DNA from 3 places in the Streptomyces armeniacus genome. Region 1 is predicted to be linked to each of the others. Evidence: riboswitches for the same ligand, from Rfam matches in the RefSeq annotation. Region 1 holds a riboswitch; each other region holds the start of a gene.

Region 1 (2,251 bases):
ACCCGGCGGGCGCGAACTTCGGCTTCTGGGAGGGCGACGTACGCCCAGGCTGGCGCTCCGGAGACCACGACGCCCCGGCCCAGCTGGACCTCCGTACGCGGGACGCCTTCGCCTCGGCGATCTTCTACGCGGAGGTCTTCGAGTGGGCCTCGGGCCGCCCGGACCGCTGCGATGTGGAGTACGAGCACGGCGCGGTGATCGTACGGGCCGCGGGACGCACGGTGGCGACGCTGCGCGGCGGCGCCGTCGAGTCGGCCCCGGACCCGCGCATCAGGCCGCGCTGGCACGTGTGCTTCCGCGTGGAGGACGTGGGGGCGGCCGTGGCCGCGGCGGAGGCGGCGGGCGGCACGGTGACGGAACCACCCACGGACACGCCGTTCGGTTACGCGGCGGGCCTCCGCGACCCGGACGGCGGCCTCTTCACGGTGGCCGCGACCCAGCCCAGCCACGCCGACGCGACGAACAAACCCCAGCAAACGACCACTTGAAACCAGCCCTCAAGGCGCGCCCGATCAAGCCCGTCCGGCGATTGAGAACGGTCCTCGGCCACGACGAGCCCGCGCCCGGCCACCGGGGGGGGTACCGCCGCCGAAGGGAACGGCGCCTCCCCGAGGCGTAAAAAGGGTAAACGGGGCGACACCGTCCCGTAAGGGGGCCCGGTTGTGGGGCCCACCGGCCCCGACTACTGTCACAGAGCCTTGGTGTTCGGGAAACCGGTGCAGAACCGGTGCGGCCCTCGCCACTGTGATCGGGAAGTCCGGCTCCATCCCCACGGGGAGGCCACTGGACCGCCGCGGGAAGCCGCGGGGTCCGGGAAGGCGGAGTCCAGGGCGGCATGACCCGTCAGCCAGGAGACCGGCCAGGGTGCGCTGTCCATCCACGAGGTGCTGGAGAGGTCTTCCCTGCCATGCATATCGCCGAGGGGTATCTGCCCCCGTTGCACGCGGTCGCCTGGGGCGCCGCATCCGCTCCGTTCGTCGCACACGGTGTCCGCGTACTCACCCGTGAGGTGCGGGCGCATCCCGAGAGCACGCTGCTGCTGGGCGCTTCGGGCGCCTTCACGTTCGTACTGTCCGCGCTGAAGATCCCGTCCGTGACGGGGAGTTGTTCCCATCCGACCGGCACAGGACTGGGGGCGATCCTGTTCCGGCCGCCCGTGATGGCGGTGCTGGGCACGATCACGCTGCTGTTCCAGGCGTTGCTCCTGGCGCACGGCGGCCTGACGACGCTCGGCGCGAACGTGTTCTCGATGGCCGTCGTCGGCCCGTGGGCCGGTTACGGGCTGTACCGGCTGCTGCGGCGCTGCGGACTGCAGTTGATGGTGTGCGTGTTCGCGGGGGCGTTCGCCGCCGACCTGAGCACGTACTGCGTGACGAGTGTGCAGCTGGCGCTGGCGTTCCCGGACCCGGGGAGCGGAATCCCGGGTGCGCTCGCGAAGTTCGGCGGCATCTTCGCGGTGACGCAGATCCCGCTGGCGGTCAGCGAGGGGCTGCTGACCGTGCTGGTGATGCGGCTGCTGCGGCAGTCCAGCGAGGGCGAGCTGACCCGGCTCGGGGTGTTCGCTCGGGACAAGAGCCGCCAGGACGGCAACCAGCCGAAGGCGGTGGCGTGATGCGCGGGACGAACGACATGAACAGCACGAACGGGAAGCGCAGGATGAGCCGCAACGCGAAGATCAACGCTCTGCTGCTGGCCGTCGTCGCGGCACTGGCCGTGCTGCCGCTCGCGCTCGGGCTGGGCGACGACAGGAAGGAACCGTTCACCGGCTCTGACGCACAGGCGGAGACGGCCGTCACGGAGAACGACCCGGACTACGAGCCGTGGTTCACGCCGCTGTACGAACCGCCGTCCGGGGAGGTCGAGTCGGCACTGTTCGCGCTCCAGGCGGCACTGGGCACGGGCGTGCTGGCGTACTACTTCGGGCTGCGCCGCGGCCGCCGCCAGGGCGCGGCCCGCGCGGCGGCGGCCACCGCGGAGGGGCAGCCGGACGCGGACACGGACGCCGCGGCCGACACCCACCGCCCGTAACCGCGTGCTCCCCATAGACGCGGCGGCGCACAGCAGCCGCTGGCGCCGCCGCCATCCGCTGGAGAAGGCCGTGCTCGGCCTCGGCCTGACCGTCCTCGCGGTGTGCCTGCCGCCGTGGCCGGGCGCGCCGCTGGTGGCCGGGGCCACCCTCGCCGTGCTGCTGGGCCCGGCGCGGGTGCCCGTACGGCAGTTGTGGCGGGCGTTCCGGCTGCCGCTCGGCTTC
Region 2 (2,251 bases), 130 kb from region 1:
CGTACTACGTCGAGAGCCCCACGCAGAAGCACTTCGGCGGCAGCAACGACACCATCCCGCTCATCGGCGAGATCGGCTACATCGGGCTGACGGCCTTCGTGCTCAACCTGCTGGTGACACTGGTCCTGACGTTCGTCCTGCGGGCGCTCAACGCGCCGGACGGCGTCGACGAGACCTCGCCCGGCGACTACACCGCGGACGCGGGCGACCCGGGCGTGCAGGAGAAGCTGCCGCCGGTCGCCAAGGCGCCCTGACCGGCTGAGAACGGTACCGGCGCCTCCGGCCGGAGGCGTCGGCTCCGCACCCCACTGACGGCCCGCTGTCAGTGGGGTGCTGCATGCTTGGCTCCATGGACATCACGATCAGGCCGGCCCGGGTCGACGAGCTCGACGAGGTCGGAGAGCTGACCGCGCAGGCGTATCTCGGGGACGGTCTGCTCGCGTTCGGCGAGGCGGACGGATATCTGGCCGAGCTGCGTGACGCCCGCCGCCGCGCGGAGCACTCGGAGGTGCTGGTGGCCGCCGAGCGCGCGGGGCCGGGCGTGCGGCCGCTGGTGCTGGGCGCGGTGGCGTTCGTGGGGGACGGCGGGCAGTACGCGGACATAGCCGGGCCCGGCGAGGGCGAGTTCCGGATGCTGGCCGTACGGCCGGAGGGGCGCGGCCGCGGAGCAGGCGAGGCCCTGGTGCGCGAGTGCCTCGCGCGGGCGCGGGCGCTCGGGCTGCACCGGGTCGTCCTGTCCAGCCAGCCGCAGATGGCCGCGGCGCACCGGCTGTACGAGCGGCTGGGCTTCCGCCGGACCCCGGAGCGCGACTGGCAGCCGATACCGGACCTCACCCTGTGGACGTTCACCGTGGACCTGCCGCCGTCGGGCTGAGCACGGCGCTGGGCCGCCAAAAGACTCAACACGGCGTCCGGCACAACATATTGGGGTGCTCGCATGGAGCGCCACCACATGTATGGTGGGGCCTGCTGTCGCCGCAGGGGAATCCGGTGCGAATCCGGAGCTGACCCGCAACGGTGTGGCACGGGCTGACGCGGCACCGCGTACGGCCCTGCCGAGCCCGAGCACCTGCCGACGGCGTCGTACACGTCCCGGGCTTCGTGGATTTGGGCCGGTGGACGCGAGCGGAGCCGTGCCGTGCTGCCCGGCTGCCGCGTCGCGCCCGCGCGCACCGCTTCCCCGTGGCTCCGGCCGAGCGAGGGAGAGCACGTCCTGTGACCACCGCACCAGCCGCCGCAGCCGCCACTGCGCCGAGCGCACCACCCGCCGCCCGTACGGACCCCGGCGCTGCGGCGCTGACCCGGCTCCTCACCGGCCTCGCCGCCGACCTCCCCGCCACCGACCCGCACCGGGTCGCCGCCGCCGCGCTGCGGGGCCGCCACCCGGGCTCCGACGACGCGGAGCTGCGCTCCCTCGCGACGGAGGCCGCCGCCGGCCTGATCGGCGAGGAGCCGGCGTACTCACGGCTCGCCGCCCGGCTCCTCACCCTCGCCGTACGGGAGGAGGCGGCCGGCCAGGGCGCGCACTCGTTCTCGGCCTCGGTCGCGACCGGGCACCGCGAGGGGCTGATCGCGGACGGCACCGCGGCGTTCGTCCGTACGCACGCGGCGCGGCTGGACGCGCTCGTCGCGGCGGCCCAGGCGGACGGCGCGGACGACCGCCTCGGGTACTTCGGGCTGCGCACCGTCCACACCCGCTATCTGCTCCGGCACCCCGTCACCCGCCGCGTCATCGAGACCCCGCAGCACTTCCTGCTCCGTGTGGCCTGCGGACTCGCCGCGGACGACGGCGAGGAGGCGCTCACCGAGGTCGCCGAGTTGTACCGGCTCACCAGCACCCTCGCCTATCTGCCCTCCTCCCCCACCCTCTTCAACTCCGGCACCCGGCACCCGCAGATGTCGTCCTGCTATCTGCTGGACTCCCCGCTGGACGACCTCGACTCCGTCTACGAGCGCTACGGCCAGGTCGCCCGGCTCTCGAAGCACGCGGGCGGCATCGGCCTGTCGTACTCCCGTATCCGCGGGCGGGGTTCGCTGATCCGCGGCACCAACGGGCTCTCGAACGGGATCGTCCCGTTCCTGCGCACCCTCGACTCCTCCGTCGCCGCCGTGCACCAGGGCGGCAGGCGCAAGGGCGCGGCCTGCGTCTATCTGGAGACGTGGCACGCGGACCTGGAGGAGTTCCTCGAGCTGCGCGACAGCACCGGCGAGGAGGCACGCCGTACGCACCACCTCAACCTTGCCCACTGGA
Region 3 (2,251 bases), 3.9 Mb from region 1:
TCGGGGCACGCCGCCGACGGACACGCGGTGGCGATGGCCGAGAGCGGCGCGGCCGACGACGACGAGGACATAGCCGCAGCGGCGACCTCGGGAGCAGCGCCGTCCGGCGCCGCCGATGGCGGCATCCCCCGGCAGCAGGCATCCAGTTCCACTTCCGGTTCCGGTTCCGCTTCGCAGCCGGCCGGTTCACCGGCCGCCAGCCGCACCTGACCGCTACGCCCCTCCCCGCCTCTCTCGAAGGACTCAGCTATGGACATCGACTGGGCCGCTCTCGGCCAGGTCTTCGGCGTCAGCCTGGGGGCGACGGTCGCCCTGGTGGGAGTGTTCACGCTCGGCATCCTCGGCTCCTCCGCGGACAAGTCGGGCGGCGGCAGCACCGTGCTGGCCCGCACCGGCGCGTACGCCTGCTTCGGTCTGTGCGCCGCGGCGGTGGCGTACGGCATCTACCTCATCGCGGCCTAGACGGCCTGGGCCGCACCGCCCGCGGGGCGGTCCGAACGGCGCGCACACGCGGCACGGGCGGCGGCCCGTGCCGCTGTCCGTGTGTCTGCTCACACTCTCCCGTCGCAGGTCAAGGCCGAGTTGACGGTCGATAGCGCACGTGGTGGACTGCCCAACGTTGCCAAACGGCGGCAGGAGAGGAAGCCGGTGCGAATCCGGCGCGGTCCCGCCACTGTCACCGGGGAGCGCTCCCCCAACCCAGTTGTCACGGCCCACAGTTCGGGCTGGAAGGCCGGGGGAGGCGCCGATCCGGGAGCCAGGAGACTCTCGCCGCCGGTCACGTCGAGCCAGGGCGAGGACCCTGAGTGAGGACATACGCCATGCGTGGCTTTTCCGGTCCTGATTCCGCTACCTCTCGCGGCACGAGCCGCCTCCGCCGCCGTGCCGCTCCGCGCGTCCGACGCGGCGCGGCGCCGCCCGGGTCCCGTCCCGCCACCACCGTGCGCTGAGCGGTGCGGACTGCACGCGCCCACACGTACGGCGCGGTCCTCGGCTATCTCACCGACCTGCTGCTCGCCGACCCGCGGCGCGGCCACCCCGTCGCGGCCTTCGGCCGGGCCGCGGGGCGGGTCGAACGCGCGCTGTGGCGCGACCACCGCGGCGCCGGAGCGCTGCACACGGCGCTGTGCGTCGGCGGCGTCACCGCGGCGGCAGCGGCCGCGACCGCGCTCGTACGGGGCGGCGTGCGGGCGGGCGTACGTGCGGACGGACGGCCGGACGCCCACCCGCCGCACGCCTGCGGCGGGTGGGCGGACGCCACGGACGCGCCCGCCCAGTCCTCCCCGCACGCCCCGCACTCCGCCCCGCACGCCGTCCTGACCGCCGCCGTCACCTGGGCCGTACTCGGCGGAACGTCGCTGGCCCGCGAGGCCGCCGCCGTGGGCGCCGCACTCGAGGCGGGCGACCTCGACGAAGCCCGCCGCCGCCTGCCCCGCCTGTGCGGCCGTGACCCGTACGCGCTGGACGCCGACGGACTCGCGCGCGCGGTGGTCGAATCCGTCGCGGAGAACACCTCGGACGCCGTCGTGGGCGCCCTCGTCTGGGGCGCCGTCGCCGGAGTGCCGGGGATGGCCGCGTTCCGTGCGGCGAACACGCTGGACGCGATGGTCGGCCACAAGTCGCCCGCGTACCGGCGGTTCGGCTGGGCCGCCGCCCGGCTGGACGACGTGCTCGGCTGGCCGGGCTCCCGGCTGACGGCGGCCCTCGCCACGCTGGCCGGGCCGGACCCGCGCGGCGCGGCACTTGCCTGGCGTACGGACGCCCGCGCGCATCCGAGCCCCAACGCGGGCCCGGTGGAAGCCGCGTTCGCGGGTGCGCTGGGCGTACGGCTGGGCGGAACGCTCTCGTACGGAGGCCGAATCGAGCACCGTCCGGTGCTCAACGCTCCCGGGCGCACGCCCGTACCGGGCGACATCGCGCGCGCCGTACGGCTGTCCCGGCGCGTCAGCGCGTGCGCGCTCGCCGTCACCCTTGCCGCGCGTACGACGCCCGCTGCCGGCGGGGCCGCCTCGGCAGGCGGACCACACCGGAAGACCGGACCACACCAGAGGAGGGGGCACCGATGACCGGAGGGCTGCTCGTCGCGGGCACCACGTCCGACGCGGGCAAGAGCGTGGTCACGGCCGGGATCTGCCGCTGGCTGGCGCGGCAGGGTGTGAAGGTCGCGCCGTTCAAGGCGCAGAACATGTCGCTCAACTCGTACGTCACCCGGGACGGTGCCGAGATCGGCCGCGCCCAGGCCATGCAGGCC

The links. Region 1 has a riboswitch for cobalamin ahead of DVA86_RS00875 (energy-coupling factor ABC transporter permease). Riboswitches for the same ligand answer to the same signal wherever they lie in the genome.
Region 2: linked by a shared signal. The riboswitch ahead of DVA86_RS01450 (ribonucleoside-diphosphate reductase subunit alpha) and the one ahead of DVA86_RS00875 (energy-coupling factor ABC transporter permease) in region 1 are both predicted to bind cobalamin.
Region 3: linked by a shared signal. The riboswitch ahead of DVA86_RS17480 (cobalamin biosynthesis protein) and the one ahead of DVA86_RS00875 (energy-coupling factor ABC transporter permease) in region 1 are both predicted to bind cobalamin.

The regions. Positions count from the first base shown of each region.
Region 1 covers NZ_CP031320.1:198,865-201,115, reverse strand. The annotation lists gene DVA86_RS00880 (VOC family protein) at 1-488, shown strand, start outside; cobalamin riboswitch at 683-878, shown strand; gene DVA86_RS00875 (energy-coupling factor ABC transporter permease) at 908-1,612, shown strand; gene DVA86_RS00870 (energy-coupling factor ABC transporter substrate-binding protein) at 1,657-2,028, shown strand; gene cbiQ (cobalt ECF transporter T component CbiQ) at 2,033-2,251, shown strand, end outside.
Region 2 covers NZ_CP031320.1:332,809-335,059, forward strand. The annotation lists gene mctP (monocarboxylate uptake permease MctP) at 1-254, shown strand, start outside; gene DVA86_RS01445 (GNAT family N-acetyltransferase) at 350-874, shown strand; cobalamin riboswitch at 941-1,091, shown strand; gene DVA86_RS01450 (ribonucleoside-diphosphate reductase subunit alpha) at 1,216-2,251, shown strand, end outside.
Region 3 covers NZ_CP031320.1:4,057,505-4,059,755, reverse strand. The annotation lists gene DVA86_RS17485 (hypothetical protein) at 250-462, shown strand; cobalamin riboswitch at 639-768, shown strand; gene DVA86_RS17480 (cobalamin biosynthesis protein) at 954-2,066, shown strand; gene DVA86_RS17475 (cobyric acid synthase) at 2,063-2,251, shown strand, end outside.